DNA from 3 places in the Kitasatospora sp. NBC_01266 genome. Region 1 is predicted to be linked to each of the others. Evidence: riboswitches for the same ligand, from Rfam matches in the RefSeq annotation. Region 1 holds a riboswitch; each other region holds the start of a gene.
What was found. Region 1 has a riboswitch for S-adenosylmethionine ahead of thrC (threonine synthase). Riboswitches for the same ligand answer to the same signal wherever they lie in the genome.
Positions count from the first base shown of each region.

Region 2: it holds a riboswitch for S-adenosylmethionine, as region 1 does, so the genes downstream of both, OG403_RS10655 (aminotransferase class V-fold PLP-dependent enzyme) here and thrC (threonine synthase) in region 1, are expected to answer to the same signal.
Region 3: it holds a riboswitch for S-adenosylmethionine, as region 1 does, so the genes downstream of both, OG403_RS06965 (amino acid ABC transporter permease) here and thrC (threonine synthase) in region 1, are expected to answer to the same signal.

Region 1 covers NZ_CP108458.1:4,745,227-4,752,597, reverse strand. Annotated here, with positions in the region: gene OG403_RS20835 (ubiquitin-like small modifier protein 1) at 1-265, opposite strand, end outside; gene thrC (threonine synthase) at 302-1,582, opposite strand; SAM riboswitch class I at 1,600-1,731, opposite strand; gene OG403_RS20825 (glucosyl-3-phosphoglycerate synthase) at 1,884-2,894, shown strand; gene OG403_RS20820 (alpha,alpha-trehalose-phosphate synthase (UDP-forming)) at 3,117-4,565, shown strand; gene otsB (trehalose-phosphatase) at 4,541-5,389, opposite strand; gene OG403_RS20810 (DUF3263 domain-containing protein) at 5,420-5,647, opposite strand; partial or broken gene OG403_RS20805 (extracellular solute-binding protein) at 5,674-7,088, opposite strand; gene OG403_RS20800 (DeoR/GlpR family DNA-binding transcription regulator) at 7,277-7,371, opposite strand, start outside.
Region 2 covers NZ_CP108458.1:2,538,017-2,545,387, forward strand. Annotated here, with positions in the region: gene OG403_RS10635 (NYN domain-containing protein) at 1-895, opposite strand, end outside; gene OG403_RS10640 (hypothetical protein) at 1,031-1,324, opposite strand; gene OG403_RS10645 (rhomboid family intramembrane serine protease) at 1,561-2,364, shown strand; gene OG403_RS10650 (Lrp/AsnC ligand binding domain-containing protein) at 2,361-2,642, shown strand; gene OG403_RS10655 (aminotransferase class V-fold PLP-dependent enzyme) at 2,658-4,016, opposite strand; SAM riboswitch class IV at 4,067-4,186, opposite strand; gene trpD (anthranilate phosphoribosyltransferase) at 4,301-5,374, opposite strand; gene OG403_RS10665 (hypothetical protein) at 5,519-5,944, opposite strand; gene ctaE (aa3-type cytochrome oxidase subunit III) at 6,410-7,030, shown strand; gene qcrC (cytochrome bc1 complex diheme cytochrome c subunit) at 7,174-7,371, shown strand, end outside.
Region 3 covers NZ_CP108458.1:1,563,949-1,571,319, forward strand. Annotated here, with positions in the region: gene OG403_RS06945 (LLM class flavin-dependent oxidoreductase) at 1-433, opposite strand, end outside; gene OG403_RS06950 (LLM class flavin-dependent oxidoreductase) at 465-1,535, opposite strand; gene OG403_RS06955 (NtaA/DmoA family FMN-dependent monooxygenase) at 1,532-2,908, opposite strand; gene OG403_RS06960 (LLM class flavin-dependent oxidoreductase) at 2,935-4,164, opposite strand; gene OG403_RS36680 (putative leader peptide) at 4,294-4,533, opposite strand; SAM riboswitch class IV at 4,710-4,818, shown strand; gene OG403_RS06965 (amino acid ABC transporter permease) at 5,128-6,222, shown strand; gene OG403_RS06970 (amino acid ABC transporter ATP-binding protein) at 6,219-7,028, shown strand; gene OG403_RS06975 (ABC transporter substrate-binding protein) at 7,099-7,371, shown strand, end outside.

The DNA.
Region 1 (7,371 bases):
CCACCGCCGGGATGATCGACACGCCGGCGCCGTCGCCGACCGCGGTGGCCAGGCCCTCGGCGAATCGCACGTCGTCGTCGTTCACGTACACGTTGACGAAGCGGCGAAGCTTGCCGGCCTCGTCCAGGATCCGCTGGGCGATTCCGGGGTGGTTCTGCTCCAGGTCGGCGATGACCTCCTGCAGGGTGGCGCCCTCGGCGCTCACCTCGGACCTGCCGTCGGTGTAGGTACGCAGGATGGTCGGAATGCGGACGGTCGCGCTCATGGGGTTACTCCTCGCTCGCTGCGTGCTGGGGGTGGGTCAGGAGGCCAGGCCGGCGGCCCGGAAGGACTCCAGGGTCGGCCGGATGGTCGCGGTCAGCCCGGCGTCGGCGACCGCGTCCAGCGTCTTGAGCCCGTCCCCGGTGTTGATCGCGACGGTCTCCTTGGCCGGGTCCAGCAGGCCGTTCTCCACCAGCTTCCTGAGCACGCCGATGGTCACCCCGCCGGCGGTCTCGGCGAAGATCCCCTCGGTGCGGGCCAGCAGCCTGATCGCGGCCACCACCTCGGCGTCGGTGACGTCCTCGACCGCGCCGCCGGTGCGCCGGGCGATGTCCAGCACGTACGGGCCGTCGGCCGGGTTGCCGATCGCCAGCGACTTGGCGATGGTGTCCGGCTTGACCGGCTTGATCACGTCGCGGCCGGCCTTGAAGGCGGCGGCGACCGGGGAGCAGCCGGCCGCCTGGGCGCCGAAGATCTTGTACGGCCGGTCCTCGACCAGGCCGAGCTTGATCAGCTCCTGCAGCCCCTTGTCGATCTTGGTGAGCTGGGAGCCCGAGGCGATCGGGATGACGAGCTGCTCCGGCAGCCGCCAGCCGAGCTGCTCGCAGATCTCGTATGCCAGGGTTTTGGAGCCCTCGCCGTAGTACGGGCGCAGGTTGACGTTGACGAAGCCCCAGCCCTCGCCGGCCGGGTCACCGATCAGCTCGGAGCAGAACCGGTTCACGTCGTCGTAGTTGCCCTCGATGCCGACCAGCTCGCCGCCGTAGACACCGGCCATCACGACCTTGCCCTGCTCCAGGTCGTGCGGGATGAAGACGCAGGACTTGAACCCGGCGCGGGCCGCCGCGGCGCCCACCGCGCCGGCCAGGTTGCCGGTGGACGAGCAGGACAGGGTGGTGAAGTCGAAGGCGCGGGCGGCCTCGATGGCGCAGGCCACCACCCGGTCCTTGAAGGAGTGGGTGGGGTTGCCGGAGTCGTCCTTGACGTGCAGCTGGGCGGTGAAACCGAGCTCGCGGCCCAGGTTGTCCGCCTTCACCAGCGGGGTCCAGCCGGGGTTCAGGTTGGGCTTGCCGGCCACGTCGGCGGGCACCGGCAGCAGCGGGGCGTAGCGCCAGATCGAGGCCGGTCCCGCCTCGATCTGCTTGCGCAGCTGCTCGGCGTCGTAGCCGGCGAAGTCGTAGGCGATCTCCAGCGGGCCGAAGCACTCCAGGCAGGCGAAGCTGGGGCCGAGCGGGAAGCGGGTGCCGCACTCGCGACAGGACAGCGCGGCGGCGGGGCCGAGGTCGACGGTCGCGGAGGGTGCAGGGGTAGCGGTAGCCATGATGGCGGAGGCCTCTCTCCTCATCTTCCCCGTGGCGCGGTCGCGCCACAGGCCGGAATTGGCACCTGTCCCGCCGGCACCTGCGATGGCCGGGCGAGAAGGTTGCCGGGACGTCGACGGGCCGTTCCCTCAGTCCCTCTGGATGAGCTCTGTGAAGTTGTGGTCCTGCGTTGTACTGGTCTCGCGCTGCGACCGACCCCGACGTGCGAAGGTCTGACCGCAGTACGAAGACTGTAACCGAAGGCCGGACGCCTGACCCTGACCGTCCGCCACGCGAGACGAGAGTTACGAGGAGCGAGATTTGCCTGCCGAGCAGAGCCCCGCGCCACTGCCTGAGGTGGCCGACTGGCTGCGCCGCCGGTCCTGGCGGTCGGCCGACCGGTCGGCCGACCGGCTGCTGGCCGCCAAGCGCGCCGCGGGGCCGGCCGGGACGGTGAGCGTGGTGCTGCCCGCGCTGGACGAGGAGTCCACGGTGGGCGGGATCGTCGAGGTGATCCGGCGCGAGCTGATCGAGCGGCTGCCGCTGGTGGACGAGCTGGTGGTGGTCGACTCCGGCTCGGTGGACCGGACCGCCGAGGTGGCCGCGGCGGCCGGCGCCCGGGTGGTGCACCGCGACGAGATCCTGCCCCGGGTGCCCCCGGTGCCCGGCAAGGGCGAGGTGCTCTGGCGCTCGCTGCTGGTCACCAGCGGCGCGATCGTCTGCTTCATCGACGCCGACCTGCGCGAGTTCGACCCGGCCTTCGTCTCCGGCATCATCGGCCCGCTGCTCACCGACCCGGACCTGCAGCTGGTCAAGGCGATGTACGACCGGCCGCTGGAGACCGGGGGCGCGGTGGTACCGGCCGGCGGCGGGCGGGTCACCGAACTGGTCGCCCGGCCGCTGCTCAACCTGCACTGGCCCCAGCTGGCCGGCTTCGTCCAGCCGCTCGGCGGTGAGTACGCGGCCCGCCGCTCACTGCTGGAGCAGCTGCACTTCCCGACCGGCTACGGGGTGGAACTCGGCCTGCTGGTGGACGCGCTGGAACTGGTCGGCCTGGACGCGCTGGCCCAGGTGGACGTCGGGGTGCGCCACCACCGCCACCAGGACAGCCAGGCGCTGGGCCGGATGGCCGCCACCATCTACCGCACCGCGCTGGAGCGGCTGGACCGCACCCACCGCCTGAAGGCCGCCGAGGGCCTGGCCCGCCCGGTGCTGACCCAGTTCACCCGGGACGCCCTGACTCGCGAGTTCACCGCGCACAGCCATGAGGTGGCCGCCCTTGAGCGGCCCCCCATGATCGAACGGCCGGAGTACCCGGCCGGATCTTCATGACCGCTGTCCGGGTTTGGCGTCCGCCGCCTCCGGCAAGGTTGAAGACGTGACTCCGCCACCCCGAAGGTCGAGGCGGCTTCTCCCCCGGCCCCGAGGAGCCTCATGACGGCCAAGCCCTGACCGCTGCTCCGAGAGCGGGGAGCCAGAGTACTACACAGCGCTGTCGGTGTGTCAGCAGAAAGTCACCATCTCGTCTGCCGACGGCTTCCGACAAGGAGAGACATGGCCGATCACACGCGCGCCCGCGTCCTGGTGGCATCCAACCGGGGCCCGGTCTCCTTCAGCAGCGCCCCGGACGGGTCGCTGACCCTCAAGCGCGGCGGCGGCGGGCTGGTCTCCGGGCTCTCCGCGATCGAGGACCCGAACACCGTCTGGGTCTGCGCCGCGCTCGGCGAGGCCGACCGCGAGGCGGCCCGGCGCTCGCCGCAGGGGCGGCTGGACCAGGGCGGCTTCGACGTCGGCGGACAGGCCGTCCGGATGCTGGACATCGACCCGGAGGTCTTCGACCGCGCGTACAACGGGGTGGCCAACTCCACCCTCTGGTTCCTGCACCACCTGCTCTACGACACCCCGACCGCGCCGGTCTTCGACGCCACCGCCGCCGAGCAGTGGAGCGCCTTCGAGGCCTACAACCGGGCCTTCGCCGAGGCGCTGGCCGCCGAGGCGGCACCGGGCGCGGCGGTGCTGGTGCAGGACTACCACCTGACCCTGGCGCCGGCGCTGCTCCGCGAGCTGCGGCCGGACCTGCGGATCGGCTACTTCCTGCACATCCCGTGGGCCCCGGTGGACTACTTCGGGCTGCTGCCGGACGCGCTGGCCGCCGCCGTGCTGACCGGTGTGCTCGGCGCCGACCGGGCCGGCTTCCACACCCGGCGCTGGGCCGAGGCCTTCGCCGACTGCTGCGAGCGGGTGCTGGACGCGAAGGTCGACCGGGCCGAGCTCTCGGTCAGCTACCAGGGCCGCACCACCCGGCTCGGCGTGCACGCGCTGGGCGCCGATGCCGACTTCCTGCGCGAGCGGGCGCACCGGGCGGACGTCGAGGAGCGGTTGGCCACGTTGCGCGAGGCGGTGGGCGGCTGCCGGACCATCGTCCGGGTGGACCGCACCGAGCTGAGCAAGAACATCGTGCGCGGCCTGCTGGCCTACCGGCACCTGCTGCGCAGCCGCCCCGAGTGGCGCGGGCGGGTGGTGCACATCGCCTTCGCCTACCCCTCCCGGCAGGACCTGGCCGAGTACCGCGCGTACACCGCGGCCGTGCGGCGGATCAGCCAGGAGATCACCGAGGAGTTCGCCACCGACTCCTGGCAGCCGCTGATACTCCAGGTCGAGGACGACTTCGCCCGCTCACTGGCCGCCTACCGGCTGGCCGACGTGGCGCTGGTCAACCCGATCAGGGACGGCATGAACCTGGTCGCCAAGGAGGTCCCGGTGGTCTCCGACGCGGGCTGCGCGCTGGTCCTCTCCCGCGAGGCGGGCGCCTACCCGGAGCTGGCCGAGGACGCGCTCGGCATCAACCCGTACGACGTGGTGGGCACCGCCGAGGCGCTGCACCGGGCGCTGACCATGCCGGCGGCAGAGCGGCGCGAGCGCACCGAGCGGCTGGCCACGGCCGCCACCGCGCTCTCCCCGCAGCAGTGGTTCCTGGCTCAGCTGGCGGAGCTGAGCGCCTGACCGAGCAGCTCCAGCAGCTCGACCACCCCGGCCGGGCCCGGCACCACCAGGTCCGCCCGCTCGGCGATCTCGCGCACCGGCGGCTCGCCGGTCACCGGGCCGCTGGCCACCAGCAGTCCGGGCAGCGCCTCGGCCCGCAGCTTCTCCACCGCCGCGTAGGCGGCCAGATCGCCCAGGTCGTCCCCGGCGTACAGGACCGACCGGGCGCCGCGCTCGCGCAGCAGGCCGGTCAGCGCCGCCCCCTTGTCCACGCCGGGCGGGCGCAGCTCCAGCACGAAGCGGCCCGGCTCGACGGCCAGGCCGTGGCCGGCGGCCAGCTCGGCCAGCGGGGCGCGCAGCAGCTCCAGAGCGGCCTGCGGGTCGGCGGCCTGGCGGGTGTGGACGGCGATCGAGCGCTCCTTGTCCTCGATCCGGCTGCCCTCGGGAGCCGGCAGCGCGGCCAGCAGGGCCGGGAGTTCGGCGCGGACGGCGACCACCCCCGGGTGGATCTCGGGAGCGGTCAGCTCGCCGGCCTCCCAGCGCTCGGCGCCGTAGTGGCCCAGCACCACCAGCCGCTCCAGGCCCGGCAGCCGGTCGAAGCCGCCGAGCCGGACCGCGCTGCGCACCGGACGGCCCGTCACCACCGCCACCGTGTTGACCAGCGGCGCCAGCCGGGCCAGCGCCGCGGCGGCGGCGGGGTGCGCGTAGGCCTGCTCGGGGTCGGCGACGATCGGCGCGAGGGTGCCGTCGAAGTCCAGCGCGAGGACGGCACCGGCCGGGTCGGCCAGCACGGCGGCGAGGCCCTCGCGGCCCGCGGGGGTGGTCGATTGCAGCGCGATGCCCATGGTCGTAGCCCTACCCAGGGCCCGCCCCGGCTAACGCTCGGCGCGGCGCGCGTCCCGGATCCGGCGCAGCCGGTTGATCAGCACCGGGCTGTGCGCGAGCGCCTCGGGGCGCTCCAGCAGGCCGTTCAGCAGCTGGTAGTACCGGGTGGCGGAGATGCCCAACCGCTCCCGGACGGCCTGCTCCTTGGCGCCCTGGGTGCGCCAACCCGCGCCCTCCAGGGCCAGCACCGCCAGCTCGCGTTCGGTCAGCTCACCCATGGGGCCATTGTGCCCGCGGGGCGGGCCTACTGCGGACGCAGCTGCTTGGCCTCCTCGACGGCGTACTGCTGCAGGCCGCTGAGCACCGGCTGCGGGTCGCCCTGGACCGCCTTGCCGATCTCGGTCTTGATCCGGCCGCTGACGCTGTCCCAGGCCGGGTCGCCCAGCGGGTAGAAGACCGCGCCCGGCAGCGCGTCCAGGAACGGCTTGAGGGCGGCGTACTGCGGGTTCGCGGTCATGTCGGCCAGCGCGTCCTGGGTGACCGGCAGCAGGCCGTACTGCTCGTCGAAGGCAAGGGTGTTCGCCTTGCTGTAGACGAAGTCGAGGAAGCTGCGGATCTGCGCCTCGTGCCCGTTCGCGGAGTACGCCATCATCCAGTCGGCCACGCCGAGCGTGCCGACCTTGGCCTGCGGGTCCTTCTGCGGGATCGGCGCGGTGCCGAAGTCGATGTTGGCCTGCTGGGCCTCCTGGACCAGCGCGGGGTGGCCGTTGAGCATCGCGACCTTGCCCTGGGCGAACTCGTTGAAGGCCGTCTGGCGGTCCACCGTGCCCGGGTTGGGGAAGGTGAGCTGGGGGTCCACCAGGTTCTGCTTCAGCCAGTTGAAGGTGGCCACGTTCTGCGTGCTGTCCAGGGTGTAGACACCGGCGTCGTCGGTCAGGCCGCCACCGCCGCTCATCGTCCACATCATCGATTCGGCCTGCGCCTCCTCGGGCCCCAGCGGCAGGCCGTACGGGGTGACGCCGGGGACCTTGGCCTTGATCAGCGCCGCGTCGGCCTTCAGGTCGTCCCAGCTGGCGGGGGCTGGCTGATACCGGCCTGCTTGAAGATCGCCTTGTTGTAGACGAAGGTCCGCGAGGAGGAGACGAAGGGTATGCCGTACTGGGTGCCCAGCACGTCACCGGCCTTGTTGAAGGCGTCCAGGAAGTTGGCCTGGGTCTCCATCGAGAGCACGTCGCTGGCCGGGTAGAGCTGGTTGGCCACGGCCTTGTCGGCGAAACCGCCGGTCTGGACGATGTCCGGCGCGTGGCCGGACTTCACCATGTCGGCGACCTTGGCGTCGATGTCGCTCCAGCTGAAGACCTGGACCGAGACCTTGATCTTGGGGTTGGCCGCGTCGAACTTCCGGGCCACCCGGTTCCAGTAGCGCGCCGAGCTGTTGGCGGGGTTGCCGTCGCCGTAGTCGGCGGCCACCAGCTTGAGGGTGACCGTGTCGCTGCCGCCGAGGCCGAGGATGTCGCACCCCGAGAGCAGCAGGGTGCTGGCCGCGAGGGCGGCGCAGAGTCGGGACTTCAACGGGGGACCGCCTTCGGGCACGCGGGGAGTGGGGAGCCTCCCGGGGGACGGAGGTGGCGAGAAGGGTGCCAAAGACCGACCCAGGTGGTCCACACCAGAGGCCCCGGGGCGAGGAACGTTACCCAAGTGGGCGCTCGCATTGCACATCGCGCAATGGTTCGCCGAGCTGCCTTTATCCAGGTTTTGCAAACTTTGCAAAGCTGTATGCAAAGTGTGCGGAGCCATCGGGCCGGCGTTCGTCGGATCGTCACCCGGGCGCCGCCCCGCCGCTCTGGCGTCCCGTCACGCCGTCAGGCCAGTCACGCCGCCACGCCGTCCGTCACACCGTCACGCCGTCACGCCGTCAGCACCCGCACCCCCGCCTCGGCAAAGCCCGCCGCCAGCTCCTCGCCCAGCGGCTGGTCCGTCACCAGGGTGTCGATCAGCTCCA
Region 2 (7,371 bases), 2.2 Mb from region 1:
CCGAGCGGCGCCCGGCCTCCAGGGCGGTCTCCAGCTCGGCCACCCGATGCTTCAGCCGCCGGTTCTCGCTCTCCGCGGCGCCGCGCTCGACGGTCGCGGCAGCGGCGGCGGCGGTCAGTTCGGCCTGCAGCTTGCGGGTCTCGGCCTGGGCGCGGCGGGTGTCGCTCTCCAGTCCGCGCAGCTTCTTGCGCAGCGTCTCCAGCTCCTTGCGGGTGCCCTCGGCCTCCGCGCGCTGGCGCTCCAGGTCGGCCCGGGCCGCGAGGCGGGTGGCGGCCAGCTCCTCCTGGAGCTTCTCCACCAGCCGGGCCGCCTCGGCGGCGGCGTCCTCGGCACCGGCCCGCTCGGCCTGCTCGCCGGCCTCGGCGACCAGCCGGGTCCAGCCGCGGGTGCGCAGCAGGTAGGCGGCGGCGGCCACGTCCAGCGGCTCGGCCGCGCCCGGCACCTGGCCCGCCTCCAGCGCCTTCACCAGGTCGGGCTGGCCCAGCCGCAGCCGGTCCGCTATCCGCAGCCGGAAGACCGGCTCGGCCTCCAGCGCGGCGGCCAGCGCGGTGCCCGCGTACTTGGCCCGGCGGGCCGGGGTGAACTTGGCGTACGGGCGCAGTGAGGCCGGCAGATCGGTGAGCGGCAGGCCGCCGAGCGCGTCGGCGGCCAGGCCCACCACGCGCCGGCGCACGCCCTCGGGCAGCGGGCGGTCCAGCTGCTCGGCGGGCGGTTCCTGCTCCTCGCCCTGGTCCTCGCCCTGGTCCCCGGCCTCAAGCGCTTCGTCAGCCTTGCCGACCTCAACGGCCTCGCCGGACGGCTCCACGGCGCTGTCGGCGGACGTCGCGGACGCGGCCGGTTCGCCGGCAGCGGGCAGCGGCCCCTGCGGCTCAGCGGCCTGGCTGGCTGCGTCCATCGCGTCCTCGGCTCCGATCATGGTCTGCGCGGCTGCCCCGGCCCAGGCCCGGGGCGCCCCGACTCACCGCCCGGTGACTCTCACCGCTCGGTGCAATTGTCGCGTGCGCGGCGGCTGTTTTTCAGCAGCGCCTGCTCAGCCCGTCTGCTCGGCCCCGTGCTCGGCAGACTCCGCAGCGGGCTCGGCACCGGGCTCCTCGGCATCCGGGCGGGCCACCAGCTCGACCTGGTCGACCGCGTTGCACCAGCGGCAGCGGATCGACTCCAGCGTCTCGCTGAGCACCTCGGCCTCCTCGACCTTGGGGTCACCGGCCAGGTCCAGGTGCAGGTACTCGACCACGCGGGAGGACCGGGTCACGTCGAACCGGGTCAGGTTGCCACAGAGCGTGCAGCGCCAGCGGGTCTCGGCGGTGGGCACGGGGACGGGCATGAGCGTGGTCCTCTCGGCTGGTACCTGGTCCGGTCCGTGTGCCGGCCAGGTCTCAAGCCTAGGGCCTGACGCTGGGACGGCGGGCACCGGATACCGGTTCCCATCAGCCCTCCGGCCTGCTCGAACGCCTGCACGCACAACCCGTACGCGTGCCCGCACGCGCACTCGCCCGCCCGCTCACCCACTCGCCGTACACGACGGTGTCACGACCGCACCGGCGCGGAATGGATGCGCCCATGGCAGACCAGCGCCACGACGGACCGACCCCGCTCGTCAGCTACCTCCTGATCGCGCTCAACTGCCTGGTGTTCCTGGCCGGCCCGAGCGGGATCAACCCCGCCTACGGCTCGAGTGCGCCCGCGCGCGCCTGCGCCGCGCAGCACTACCAGCAGCGTTGGGGCGCGATCCCGGCCGAGCTGCTGAGCAACCGTCCGCTGACCGCCGCTCAGCTGGCCGGCCTCACTCCCCCGCTGCCCGGCTGCCCGCTGCTCGCCACCCCGCACAAGGTGCCCGCGCTCTCCGCGCTCAGCTCGCTCTTCGTGCACGGCGGCTGGCTGCACCTGCTGGGCAACATGCTCTTCCTCTATGTCTTCGGCGCGGGCGTCGAGGAGCGGCTGGGCCGGCTGCGCTTCCTCCTCTTCTATCTGGCCGTCGGCGTGCTGGCCAACTACGGCTACGCGGCCCTCGGCGGGCACGGCCCCGAGTCGCTGCGCCCGCTGGTCGGCGCCTCCGGGGCGATCTCCGGGGTGCTCGGCGGCTACCTGCGCCTCTATCCGCGGGCCCGGGTGACCACGCTGGTCCCGGCCCTGCTCTTCCTGCCACTGCGGCTGCCGGCCTGGCTGGTGCTCGGCCTCTGGTTCGCCGTCCAGTGGTGGTCGCTGCGCCAGGCCGGCGGCGGGGTCGCCTACCTGGCCCATGTGATCGGTTTCAGCGCCGGGTTCCTGGCGCTGTGGGTGGCGGCCCGACGTGCCGGATACGCTGGCCCCACCGTTCCCCAGCCTCCGGCCGGGGGGACCCCCATCCCAGGAGCCCAGCCGTGATCACCGCCATCGTGCTCATCAAGACCAGCGTCGACCAGATCCCCGAGATCGCCGAGGCCATCGCCGCGATCGAGGGCGTGAGCGAGGTCTACTCGGTGACCGGCGGGTACGACCTGGTCGCCATGGTGCGGGTGCGCCGCCACGACGACCTGGCCGAGGTGATCCCCGGCCGGCTCAACAAGGTGCCGGGGGTCGCCCACACCGAGACCCAGATCGCCTTCCGCACCTACTCGCAGCACGACCTGGAAGCCGCCTTCGCGCTCGGTCTGGACGGCTGACGAGCCGTCGGCCGGTCAGCGCCGGGTGTCGGCGACGCAGCGCCCGCCCTCGTTGCGGTAGTTCCACCGCGCGCCGTCGCTGACCAGCTCGCGCACCGCGCCCAGGAAGCGGTCGATGTGCTCCTCGGGCGTGCCCGCCCCGAAGCTGACCCGGATCGCGTTCAGGCTGCGCTCCCCCGGCAGCGAGGGCTCCGGCGCCCCGCACTCGGAAGGTCCTGCCTCTTCCCCCCCGAGCAGCGTGCGCACCAGCGGGTGCGCGCAGAACAGCCCGTCGCGCACCCCGATCCCGTACTCGGCCGAGAGCGCCGCCGAGAAGTGCGAGCTGTTCCAGCCCTCCACCACGAAGGAGAGCACGCCGACCCGGGCCGCCTCGGCACCGAACAGGCTGAGCACCTTGACCTGGGGGATCTCGGCCAGGCCCGCCGTCAGCCGGTCGATCAGGTACCGCTCGCGGGCCTCCAGCGCCTCGAAGCCGGCCTCGGTCAGCGCCCGGCAGGCCGCCGCGACGGCGTAGGCGCCGATCACGTTCGGCGAGCCGGCCTCGTGCCGGGCCGGTCCCTGGTGCCACTCGACGGCCACCGAGCCGTCCGCTTCCCGGGCCACGGTGCGCGAGGCACCGCCGCCGGCCAGGTAGGGCGCGGCGGCGTCCAGCCAGTCGCTGCGGCCGGCCAGCACGCCCGCGCCGAACGGGGCGTAGAGCTTGTGACCGGAGAAGGCGACCCAGTCCACGTCCAGCTCGCGCACCGAGACCCGGTGGTGCGGGGCCAGCTGCGCGGCGTCCAGCACCACCCGGGCGCCGTACCGGTGCGCGACCCGGGTCAGCTCGGCCACCGGCCACAGCTCACCGGTGACGTTGGAGGCGCCGGTGACGCAGAGCAGTCGCGGCCCCTCGGGGAACTGCGCGAGCGCCTCGGCCAGCGCGGCCACCGCCTGCTCGGGGGAGCGCGGCGCCCGCAGGTAACTGACCGGCAGCCCGGCCTGCGCCCAGGGCAGCAGCGAGGCGTGGTGCTCGGTCTCGAAGGCGAACACCCGGGTGCCCGCCGGCAGCGCGCCGGCCAGCAGGTTGAGCGAGTCGGTGGTGGCCCGGGTGAAGACCACCTGGTCGCCCTCCCGCAGCTCGAGGAAGTCGGCGACGGTGCGCCGGCTCTGCTCGAACAGGTCGGTGGAGAGCTGCGAGAGGTAGCCGGCACCGCGGTGCACGCTGCCGTAGTACGGCGCGTAGGCGGCCACCTCGTCCCAGACCCGCTGCAGGGCGGGGGCGCTGGCCGCGTAGTCGAGCGCGGCGTAGCCGACCTTCTCGCCGGAGACCAGCGGGACCTGGACGTCGGCACCGAGCACGGCGAGGGGGGCGCAGAGGTCAACGGAGGTGGACATACGGATGCACTCCTTCGGGGTCAGGACCCCGGGAGTGTGAAGACACCGGTGGTCCGCGCTTGCCGTGCGGACCTGTCGCCGCCTGGCCTGGTCTTCACCCAGGGCACCCCGCCACGGACGGAGGGTTGCCGGACAGCAAGCTGGGGCTTGTCGCGCTGTCACTCATGACCTGGCGAAGACTGTAGATCAGCGCCCGAACCGTGGTCAAACACCCTTCCAGCATGCGGACAGCGAAAGACCCGTGGGCGCCAACGGCCCACGGGTCCGGAACAGGTGACGGAGGATCAGCGCCCGGTGGCCTCGGCCCAGCGCTTGAGGGTGTCCTGTGCCTCGCCGGAGTCGATCGCGGCGGCGGTGCGCACCATCGCGGCGGCCAGCTGCTCGACCAGCGGGGCCTCGGTCAGCTCGAGCGCGACCAGCGCCGCCGCCGAGTTCAGCACCACCGCGTCGCGCACCGCGCCGCGCTCCCCGGCCAGCAGCCGCCGGGCCACGTCGGCGTTGTACTCGGCGTCCGCTCCGCGCAGCGCCTCGATGCCGACCAGCTCGATGCCGAGCTCGCGCGGGTCGAGCACGGTCTCGGTGACCGCGCCCTGCCGCACCAGCCAGACCCGCGAGGTGGTGCAGACGGTCAGCTCGTCCAGCCCGTCGTCACCGCGGAAGACCAGCGCGGTGGAGCCGCGCTCGGCCAGCACCCCGGCGATCAGGCCCGCCAGCCGGGTGTCGAAGCAGCCGACCGCGTGCGCGGTGACGTGGGCCGGGTTGGTCAGCGGCCCGAGGATGTTGAAGGCGGTGGCCACCCCGAGGTCGCGGCGGGCCGGGGCGGCGTGCCGCATCGCGGGGTGGAACTTGGCCGCGAAGCAGAAGGTGAGGCCGACCTCCTCGGCCACCTCGGCCACTCGGCGCGCGCTCAGGTCCAGCTTGATCCCGAGCCGCTCCAGCACGTCGGAGGAGCCGCTGGCCGAGGAGGCGGCCCGGTTGCCGTGCTTGACCACCTTGGCGCCGGCCGCCGCCGCGACGATGGCCGACATGGTGGAGATGTTGACGGTCTTGGCCCGGTCGCCGCCGGTGCCGACGATGTCCACCGCCGGCCCGGGGATGTGCAGCGGCTCGGCGTGCGCGTACATCGCCTCGACCAGCCCGGCGACCTCGGCCACCGTCTCGCCCTTGGCCCGCAGCGCCACCATGAATCCGGCCACCTGCACCGGGCTGGCCTCACCGCTCATGATCCGGTCCATCGCCCAGGCGGCGTCCGCCCGGGACAGGTCACCGCCGTCCAGCAGGGTGCTCAGCAGGTCGGGCCAGGTGCGGACCACCTGCGCGGGGTCCGCACCGCCGTTCGCAGGGTTCACATTCACCATGGCCTACTCCAGCTCGCATGCTCGTTACGGAGGGATGCGGCCAGCCTAGCGACCGGCGAAGGGCCGCCACGGCATCCGCGGCGGCCCTTCTCTCCTGCTGAGACGGCCGCCCCGCCCGGGGCGGCCCTCCGTCCAGCCCGGCTGTCAGCGTGCGAGGCTGCGCGCGCCGAGCCGGGCCCGCAGCAGCTTGGCCACCGCCTCGGCGAGCGCGACCGGGTCCACCGGCTGGGAGATCGCCGCGTCCGCCCGGCTCCAGGCGGCCAGCCAGCTGTCCTGCGGCCGGCCGATCAGCACCAGCACCGGCGGGCAGCCGTAGATCTCGTCCTTCACCTGCCGGGCCAGCCCCAGGCCGCCGGCCGGCACCGCCTCGCCGTCGAAGACGCAGAGGTCCACGCCGCCCTTCTCCAGCGCCCGGAGTACGGCCGGCACGGTGGCGCACTCCAGATAGTCGACCTCCGGCAGGTCGGCGGCCGGACGGCGGCCGAGCGCCGAGGTGACCTGCGCCCGGGTGTTGCGGTCATCGCTGTAGACGAGAACGGTGAGCGTCTCGTCACTCGTGTGCGTCGCCATCGACCTGCTCCCATGTGATCCAGACCACGTCCAGCACGGTGGATGCTACTCCCGATCAACCGCCGCGGAGGGCGACTGGCGCGATCTCTTCCGGATCGGCGCGACATCGACGGCGGTATCGACTCCGGGCGAGTCCGGCGTCAGCCCCGGTCCGAAGATCACCCCGGCAGCCACCGGGCCATCACCCGAGCGGGCGAGGACGCGTCACCCTCGGCGGTACAGTCCACTCGGACGGCCCAGAGCGCTACCGCACCCGCACTCCGTCCGCCGTCAGGACGCGCCGCGCGAACGGGTGGTCAGACCGGACGCGCCGTCAGAAAAGTCCGATCGGCGCGACGAAAGCCCTCGTCAGCGGACGCACGCCGGGTACGCACGGCCCGCCGCGCAGCCATCCGGGCATACCGCACGCACCGGACACTCCGAGGGAGACCCCCCGGCGTGAAGACGGAATAAGGGACCGACATAATGTCGGTCGTGGCGACAGCAACAGCAGTAGAAACCGGGCACGCACATGGATCGGTCAACCGACCGAACATGACCAGCGTCGGAACCATCGTCTGGCTGAGTTCCGAGCTGATGTTCTTCGCGGCCCTCTTCGCGATGTACTTCACGGCACGATCCGTGATGGGGCCAGGCTTCTGGGCGTCGAAGGCTCATGCCCTCAACGTTCCTTTTTCCTCCGGGAACACCACGATCCTGGTGCTCTCCTCGCTCACCTGTCAGCTCGGCGTCTTCGCCGCCGAGCGCGGTGACGTCAAGAAGCTCCGCACGTGGTTCTCGATCACCTTCGTGATGGGCGCGATCTTCATCGGCGGCCAGATCTACGAGTACACCAACCTGGTGAAGCACGACGGCATCTCGCTGTCGTCCGACCCTTACGGTTCGGTGTTCTACCTCACCACCGGCTTCCACGGGCTCCACGTGACGGGCGGTCTGATCGCCTTCCTGCTGGTGCTGGGGCGGACCTACGCAGCCAAGCGGTTCACGCATGAGCAGGCCACCGCGGCGATCGTCGTGTCGTACTACTGGCACTTCGTCGACGTGGTCTGGATCGGCCTCTTCGCGACCATCTACCTGATCAAGTAACCGATCAGGTCGCTGGCCGCCGGCCGGACCCGTATGCCCTCACCGGCGCCGGGTCCTTTGCCCGTGCCCACGCCAGGCCGATGCTCCGCGCACCGGGCCTCCACCAGCCGACCAGATCCTGATCCTGACACCGGGGTTATTCCGTGAAAAAGCTCTCCGCACGACGGCGCCACCCGCTGGCGGCGCTGGTCGTCCTACTCTTCGCCCTCGCGGCCACCGGGGGGCTGTATGCCGTGTTCGCGCCCGCCGAGGCGGCCAAGGCCGACAGCTCCGCGCAGTCGCTCCAGATCGATGAGGGCAAGCGCCTCTTCGCTGTTGGCTGCTCCTCATGCCACGGCCTG
Region 3 (7,371 bases), 3.2 Mb from region 1:
ACCGGGCCGGGATCTTCAGGCCGCCTCGGGTGCGGCCGTCGGCCACGGCCGCCGCGCCGACCAGCGCCGGCTGCCGGGTGGCCGGTGCGGGCCTGCCGCCGGAGCGGCCCAGGCCCAGGTCGAACCGGCCGGGGTGCAGCGCGTCGAGCAGCCCGAACTCCTCGACGGTGGACAGCGCGGTGCGGTGTCCGAGCTGGACCGCGCCGGCGCCGAGCCGGATGGTGGAGGTCGCCGCCGCGGTGAGCGCCAGGACGACGGCCGGAGAGGTGCCCGCGACACCGGGGTTGAGGTGGTGCTCGGCGAACCAGTAGCGGGTGTAGCCGAGTTGCTCGGCCCGCTGGGCCAGGTCGATGCTGTTGCGCAGTGCCCGGGTCGCGGTGGATCCGGAGGAGATCGGCACGAGGTCCAGCACTGCGAGGGGCGTGTTGGCCATGAGGGTGCTCCTAATCAGTTGGCCGTCGTGGTCAGTCGGCCGTCGCGGGCGCGACCGGGCCCCAGCCGAACGGCGGGTCGGGGATGTCACGGCGCAGCGTGGGGGCGATCTCGGACTGGAACAGCGCGAGGCTGTCCCGGTGCTGGGCGTCGGTGAGACCGCCGGCGTCGGCATGCAGATGAAGCACGCTGTGGCCGAGCCGCTCGTGGTAGCGGTGCACCTTCTCGATCACCTGCTGCGGGCTGCCGATCAGCGCGGAGCTGCGCTCGACGAAGTCCTCCAGGCTGGTGAAGACCGGTTCCAGTCCGAGGCTCTTCTGGAAGGCCAACTGGCCTTCGAAGACCGGTCGGTAGACCTTCAGGGCGTCCTGCGAGGTGGGTGCGGCGTAGTAGCCGGCGGTGCCGGCGCCGACCGTCGCCAACGCCGGGTCGTGGCCGTAGTGCTCCCAGCGCTCCCGGTAGTGGCGGACGAGTTCGGCGTACGGCTCTATCGGATGGGTGACGTTGGCGGAGAAGACCGGGTCGCCGTAGCGGGCGGCGAGGTCGACCGATTCGCGGCTGGTCGCGCTGCCGTGCCAGACCCGGATCGGCTGCTGCAGCGGCCGGGGCCAGACCTCGGCCTCGGCCAACTCCGGTCGGAAGCGCGCCGGGTAGGTCACCTTGTCCTGCCGCCAGATGCGGCGGAACAGCTCGTAGGACTCGGCGTTGCGCTCCCACTGGTCCTCGGGGGTGACCTGGAAGAGCTCGCGCTGGGCCGCGCCGTTGCCCTTGCCGATGATCAGTTCGAGTCTGCCCCCGGAGAGGTGGTCCAGGGTCGCGTAGTCCTCGTAGGCGCGCACCGGGTCGAGCAGGCTCAGTGTCGTCACCGCCGTGAACAGCCGGATCCGCCTGGTGAGGGCGGCGAGGTGGCTGAGCACCACCGGCGGCGAGGAGGAGATGAACGGCCGCTCGTGGCGCTCGCCGACGCCGAAGCCGTCGAAGCCCAACTCCTCGGCGAGCAGCGCGTTGTCGATCACCTCGCGGAAGCGGTCCTGGGTCGACTTCCGCGCGCCGGTCACCCGGTCCGGCGCGTGCACGATCAGGGTGATGGCCAGGAACTTCACGAGGCCACCCGCTCGCTCGCCGCGTCGGCGTCGGGGTGGGCCAGGCCGAGGTGGTCGCGCAGGGTGCTGCCCTGGTACTCGGTGCGGAAGACGCCGCGCTCCTGGAGCAGCGGGACCACGGTGTCGGCGAAGGCGTCCAACCCGCCGGGGGTGAGGTGCGGGACGAGGATGAATCCGTCACTGGCGTCGGCCTGGACGAAGGAGTTGATGGTCTGCGCCACGGTGGCCGGGGAGCCGACGAAGGACTGGCGGTTGCCGGTCTCGATGACCAGCTCGCGGATCGACCACTTGTTGGCGGCGGCGAGTTCCCGCCACTGCCGGGCGGTGGCCAGCGGGTCGCGGTACATCCGCACCTGGGCGCGGCCCTGGGCGATCGCGTGCTCGCCGGGGTCCGGATCGATCTCGGGCAGCGGGCCGTCCGGGTCGTAGCCGGACAGGTCGCGGTTCCAGACGAACTCCAGGTGCTTGAGCGCGGTGGCGCCGCTGACCTGCTGACGGCGCACCTCGCGGGCCAACTCCTGTGCCTGGGCGTCGGTGTCACCGAGCACGAAGGTCGCGGCGGGCAGGATCAGCAGCTGGTCGCGGGTGCGGCCGTGCCGGGCCAGCCGGCCCTTGACGTCCGTGTAGAACGCGCGCCCCTCCTCGAAGGTGCTGTAGCGGCTGAAGATCGCGTCCGCGCTCGACGCGGCGAACTCGCGCCCCTCCTCCGAGTCGCCGGCCTGGAAGATCACCGGGCGGCCCTGCGGGCTGCGCGGGACGTTGAACTGTCCCTGGATGTCGAAGTGCTGCCCCCGGTGGACGAACGCACCGGCCCGCGCCTCCCGCAGGAAGCTGCCGGACTGCTGGTCGGCGGCGATCTCGTTCCCCTGCCAGGAGTCGAACAACTCGGTGGCGGTGCTCAGGAACTCCTTCGCCCGCGAGTAGCGCTCGTGCTGCGGCAGGAAGCCGCCGCGGCGGAAGTTCTCGCCGGTGAAGGCGTCCCACGAGGTGACCACGTTCCAGGCGGCCCGGCCGCCCGACAGATGGTCGAGGCTGGCGAACTGGCGGGCCACCTCGTAGGGCTCGTTGAAGGTCGAGTTGATCGTGCCGGCCAGGCCCAGGCGTTCGGTGACGGCGGCCAGCGCGGCCAGCACGGTGAAGGTGTCGGGTCGCCCGACGACGTCCAAGTCGTAGATCTCTCCGCCCTGTTCGCGCAGCCGCAGCCCCTCGGCGAGAAAGAGGAAGTCGAACTTGGCTCGTTCGGCGGTCTGCGCGAAGTGCCGGAACGAGCTGAACTCGACGTGGCTGCCCGCCTCCGGGTCGCTCCAGACGGTGGTGTTGTTGACGCCCGGGAAGTGGGCGGCGAGGTGGATCTGCTTGACAGGCTTGCTCATGGTCCTGACGTCCTTCTGACCTGGAATCAGACAGCGGCGGTGGCATAGCGGTTGGCCGGGCGAGGCAGGCCGAGCAGCCCGCGCAGGGTGTTCGCCCGGTACGCGGTGCGGAAGGCATCGCGGCGCTGGAGTTCGGGCACCAGGTGGCGGGTGATCTGCTCCAGGTCGTGCGGCAGCACGGCGGGCCGCAGCCGGAATCCGGTGAGCCCGGCCTGCTGCAACTCCTGTAGCAGATCGGCGAGTTGCTCGGGCGTGCCAGTGAAGACCGGCGCGTCGCCGGTGAATTCGCCACCGGCGCTCTGGTCCAGGCGGGCCCGGCGCTCGGCGGCGGCGCCGGGGTCACTGTCGAGGAAGACGGTGAGGTCGCCGAAGACGTGCACCGTCTCCTCGGCCCGGCCGGCCGCGGCCTGCTCGCCACGGATCTCGGCCACGATCGACCGGGCGTGCCCGGTGTCGCGCGGGGTGACGAATCCCAGGTCGGCCGAGCGGGCCACCAGCCGGTACGGCACGGTGGCGTGCGCCAGCGCGGCGACAACGGGCTGGCCCTGCGGCGGGCGTGGCGTGATGGACGGCCCCCGGACGCTGAACCTGCTGCCCTCGAAGTCGATGTAGTGCAGCTTGCGGCGGTCGATGAAGCGCCCGCTCCCGGCGTCGCGGATCTCCGCGTCGTCCTCCCAGCTGTCCCACAGCCGCCGCAGCACCTCGACCCAGTCGCCGGCCTCGTCGAAGAGCTCCGCGAGCAGCGCCTGCCCGGCCGGCGAGGCCAACTCCTCGATCCGCAGCGGCGGCACCGTGCGGCGGCCGAAGTGCGCGGCCTCGTCGGAGCGGCCGGACACCTGCACCCGGACCCCGGCCCGCCCACCGCTCACGTAGTCGAGGGTCGCGATCGCCTTCGAGAGGTGGAACGGTTCGGTGTGGGTGACCACCGCGGTCGGCACCAGCCCGATGTGCCGGGTCAGCGGCGCCACCCGGGCGGCGATCAGTACCGCGTCCAGCCGCCCCCGCACCTGGTCGGTCCGCCCGTCCGGGCCGGTGTACCGGGAGGACTGCAGGCTCAGCGAGTCCTCGATGGTCACGAAGTCCAGCAGGCCCCGCTCGGCTTCGGCGACCAGCTCGGACCAGTACCGCGCGGTGAGCAGCTCACCGGGCCGGGCACCCGGCTCCCGCCAGGCCGCGGGATGCCAGCCGGCGCCGTCGAGGGCAACGGCCAGGTGGATAGGTGGAGTTGACGGTCCGGGCTGGGCTGGTCCAGGCATGGGCGAACTGCTCCCTGTGGGCATGCCGACATCACGTCCACGTCCACGCCCGTACGGCGGCCGGGCTGGCGGGTCGGCAGGTCGGCGAAAAGGAGGAAAGCGGGGAAAGGATGCGAAAGCGACTAGCGACTAAGCGGCGATGCGCTGGTACGCCGGACAGAGGGCGGCGGCGACGCGCTGCAGATCGATGTGGCGCCGCGAGTACGTGGTGGCGACGCGGCACCGGGCCTTGGCGACGACCGCGGTGGCAGGCTCAGCGGCTTCCCGCACCCTCGCCACCTCCATCCCGGTCGGCTCTCGGCCGTTCACGTTCGCGCGTGCCGGGACTTGACGCCGACACTCACAACCTGACTGCAAGCTACCCGGCATCCCGGTCGGACACAATCCTCTTCGGGAGAACACGGATCATGACCGGCCGTGTTCCCCCGGGTGCGGGCACGACCGGGCCGACCGGCCGACACCGCCCCGCCCGCGCCGCCGTCTCACCCTGCGGCCGGGCAACGTTGACGCACATCCCGACCAGGGCCTACTGTCCGGCGCAGAACGGTCATGAGCGTCAGCGACAAGCCCTGGCTTGCTGACCGGCAACCCTCGCGTCGCGGTGGGGTGCCCCAGGTGACGACCGGGCCGAGACGATTTCGGTAAGCGCGAGGCCCTGCGGGGCGGATGGCGATGGTGGCGGCGATGTACGCAGGTTCGGGGACGGCGGCCGGCCGGCGTCATCGCCGTGCCGCCGCCTACCTGAGCCGTCACATCGACCTGCTCCGCGTCAGCAGCGCACTCTGTACGGCCACCCGCAGCGCCCGTTGTCCGCGCTGACGACTTCCTGACGCCCGCCCCGCGCGGCGCTCCCCTCCCGTCCGTCCCACCCGGTGCGATGTGCTGTGCCACGCCCGGGTGTCCTCGCTCCGCCGGGCCGCGACCACGCGGCGGGTGGAGTGCGGGAACTCGCTGGAGTCCTCGATGAGTGAATCCCTTGTCCCTGCCGTGCCGTTGGGCGCGGCACCGCCATCCGAGGCGGTCCCTCCCCCGCCGCCGACCAGCACGCCCGCCCAACCCGCCGAGCCCGCCGAGCCCGCCGAGCCCATCGAGCCCACCGACACGGCGCCGCCGCGCCCGCGGTCCGCCGTGGGGGTGCCCCCGGCCGCAGGCCGGGGGCGGGTCATCCCGCTGCGGCATCCCGGCCGGTGGATCGGCACCGCGGCGATCCTGGTGCTGCTCGCCCAGCTCGGGCACGGGCTGGTCACCAACCGGTTCTACCAGTGGGACCGGTTCCAGTACTGGTTCGCCCGCCCGGTGATCACCCACGGCCTGTTCGTCACGCTGCAGGTGACGGCCTACAGCGCCGTCCTCGGACTGCTGGGCGGCATCCTGCTCGCCCTGGCCCGGCAGTCCAGCAACCCGGTCCTGCGGTCGGCCAGTTGGGTCTACATCTGGCTGTTCCGCTCGGTGCCGCTGATCGTGGTGCTGCTGTTCCTCTACAACTTCAGTGCGCTGTACCACAGTTTGAGCATCGGAGTGCCGTTCGGACCCGCCTTCGCGCACTTCGACGAGTCGAAGCTGGCCACCGACCTCGTGGTGGCGGTTGTCGGGCTGAGCCTGAACGAGGCCGCGTACGCCGCGGAAGTGGTGCGGGCCGGCCTGCTCTCCGTCGACCAGGGCCAGCACGAGGCGGCAGCCGCACTCGGACTGCCCAGGCGCTACCAGTTCGCCCGGATCGTCTTCCCCCAGGCCCTGCGGGCCATCATCCCCTCCTACGTCAACCAGCTGATCGGCCTGGTGAAGAGCACCTCGCTGGTCTTCTACGTCTCGCTGCTCGACCTGTTCGGCTCCGTGCAGAGCCTGGGCAGCACCTACCCCGGCGACATCGTGCCGCCGCTGCTGGTCGCCACCGTCTGGTACGTGATCCTCACCAGCGTGGTCTCGGTCGCCCAGTTCTACGTGGAGCGCCACTACGCACGCGGAGCGCTGCGCGCTCTTCCACCAACCCCGTTGCAGCGGCTGCGTGTCGGCCTGCGAACCGTGCGGGCGCGCCTGCGACAGGAGACGGCGGTATGAGCACCCTGACCCCGAGGACCCCGAGGATCCCGGTCGACGCAGCCGCCCCGGCCGCCGTCGCGGTCCATGACGTGCACAAGTGGTACGGCACCCACCGGGTGCTCGACGGCGTGGACCTGACGGTCCCGGCCGGTCAGGTCACCGCGATCCTGGGGCCGTCCGGCTCGGGCAAGTCGACCCTGCTGCGCGTGATCAACCACCTGGAGAAGCCCGACATCGGCCACGTCAGCGTCAACGGCGAGCTGATCGGCGTACGTCGGCACGGCGAACGGCTGAAGGAGCTGAGCGAGCGGGCGATCCTCACCCAACGCGGCCGGATCGGCTTCGTCTTCCAGAACTTCAACCTCTTCCCGCACCTGACCGTGCTGGACAACGTGGCCGCCGCTCCGGTGGCCACCGGAGCGCTGCGCAAGCCCCAGGCCCAGGAGCTGGCACGCACCCTGCTGGGCCGGGTGGGGCTGGCCGACCGGACCGGCGCCTATCCGCGCCAGCTGTCCGGCGGGCAGCAGCAGCGGGTGGCGATCGCGCGGGCGCTGGCGCTGCGACCGGGGGTGATCCTCTTCGACGAACCCACCTCCGCGCTGGACCCGGAGCTGGTCGGCGAGGTGCTGGCCGTCATCAAGGACCTGGCCACCAGCGGCGCCACCCTGATCATCGTCACCCACGAGATCGGCTTCGCCCGCGAGGTCGCCGACCACATCGTCTTCCTCGACGGCGGCCGGATCCTCGAACAGGGCCCGCCCGCCGAGGTATTGGACAACCCGCGGCAGCCGCGGACCAGGGAGTTCCTGAGCAGGGTGCTCTGACCCGCGGACCGCCCCTCCCCACCTGCCCATCTGCCCGCCCGGCAGCCACCCCGAACGATCAAGGACAACCATGCCCAGCTCCAGCCTCCGCAGCAGACTCCTGCGCGGCCTCGCCGCCGGCACCGCGGTCACCACCCTCAGCGTCAGCCTCGCCGCCTGCGGGAGCGACGCCGGCTCGACCACCGCGTCCACCGACCAGGCCGCAGCCGGTGTGGTCACGGTGGGCGCCCTGTCCAACGGGGCCGCGAAGCAGGCCGATCTCAAGGTGTCCGAGGTGGCCGCCATCCGGGCCGAGCTGCCGAAACCGCTGATCAGCAGCGGAAAGCTGGCCATCGGGGTCGGC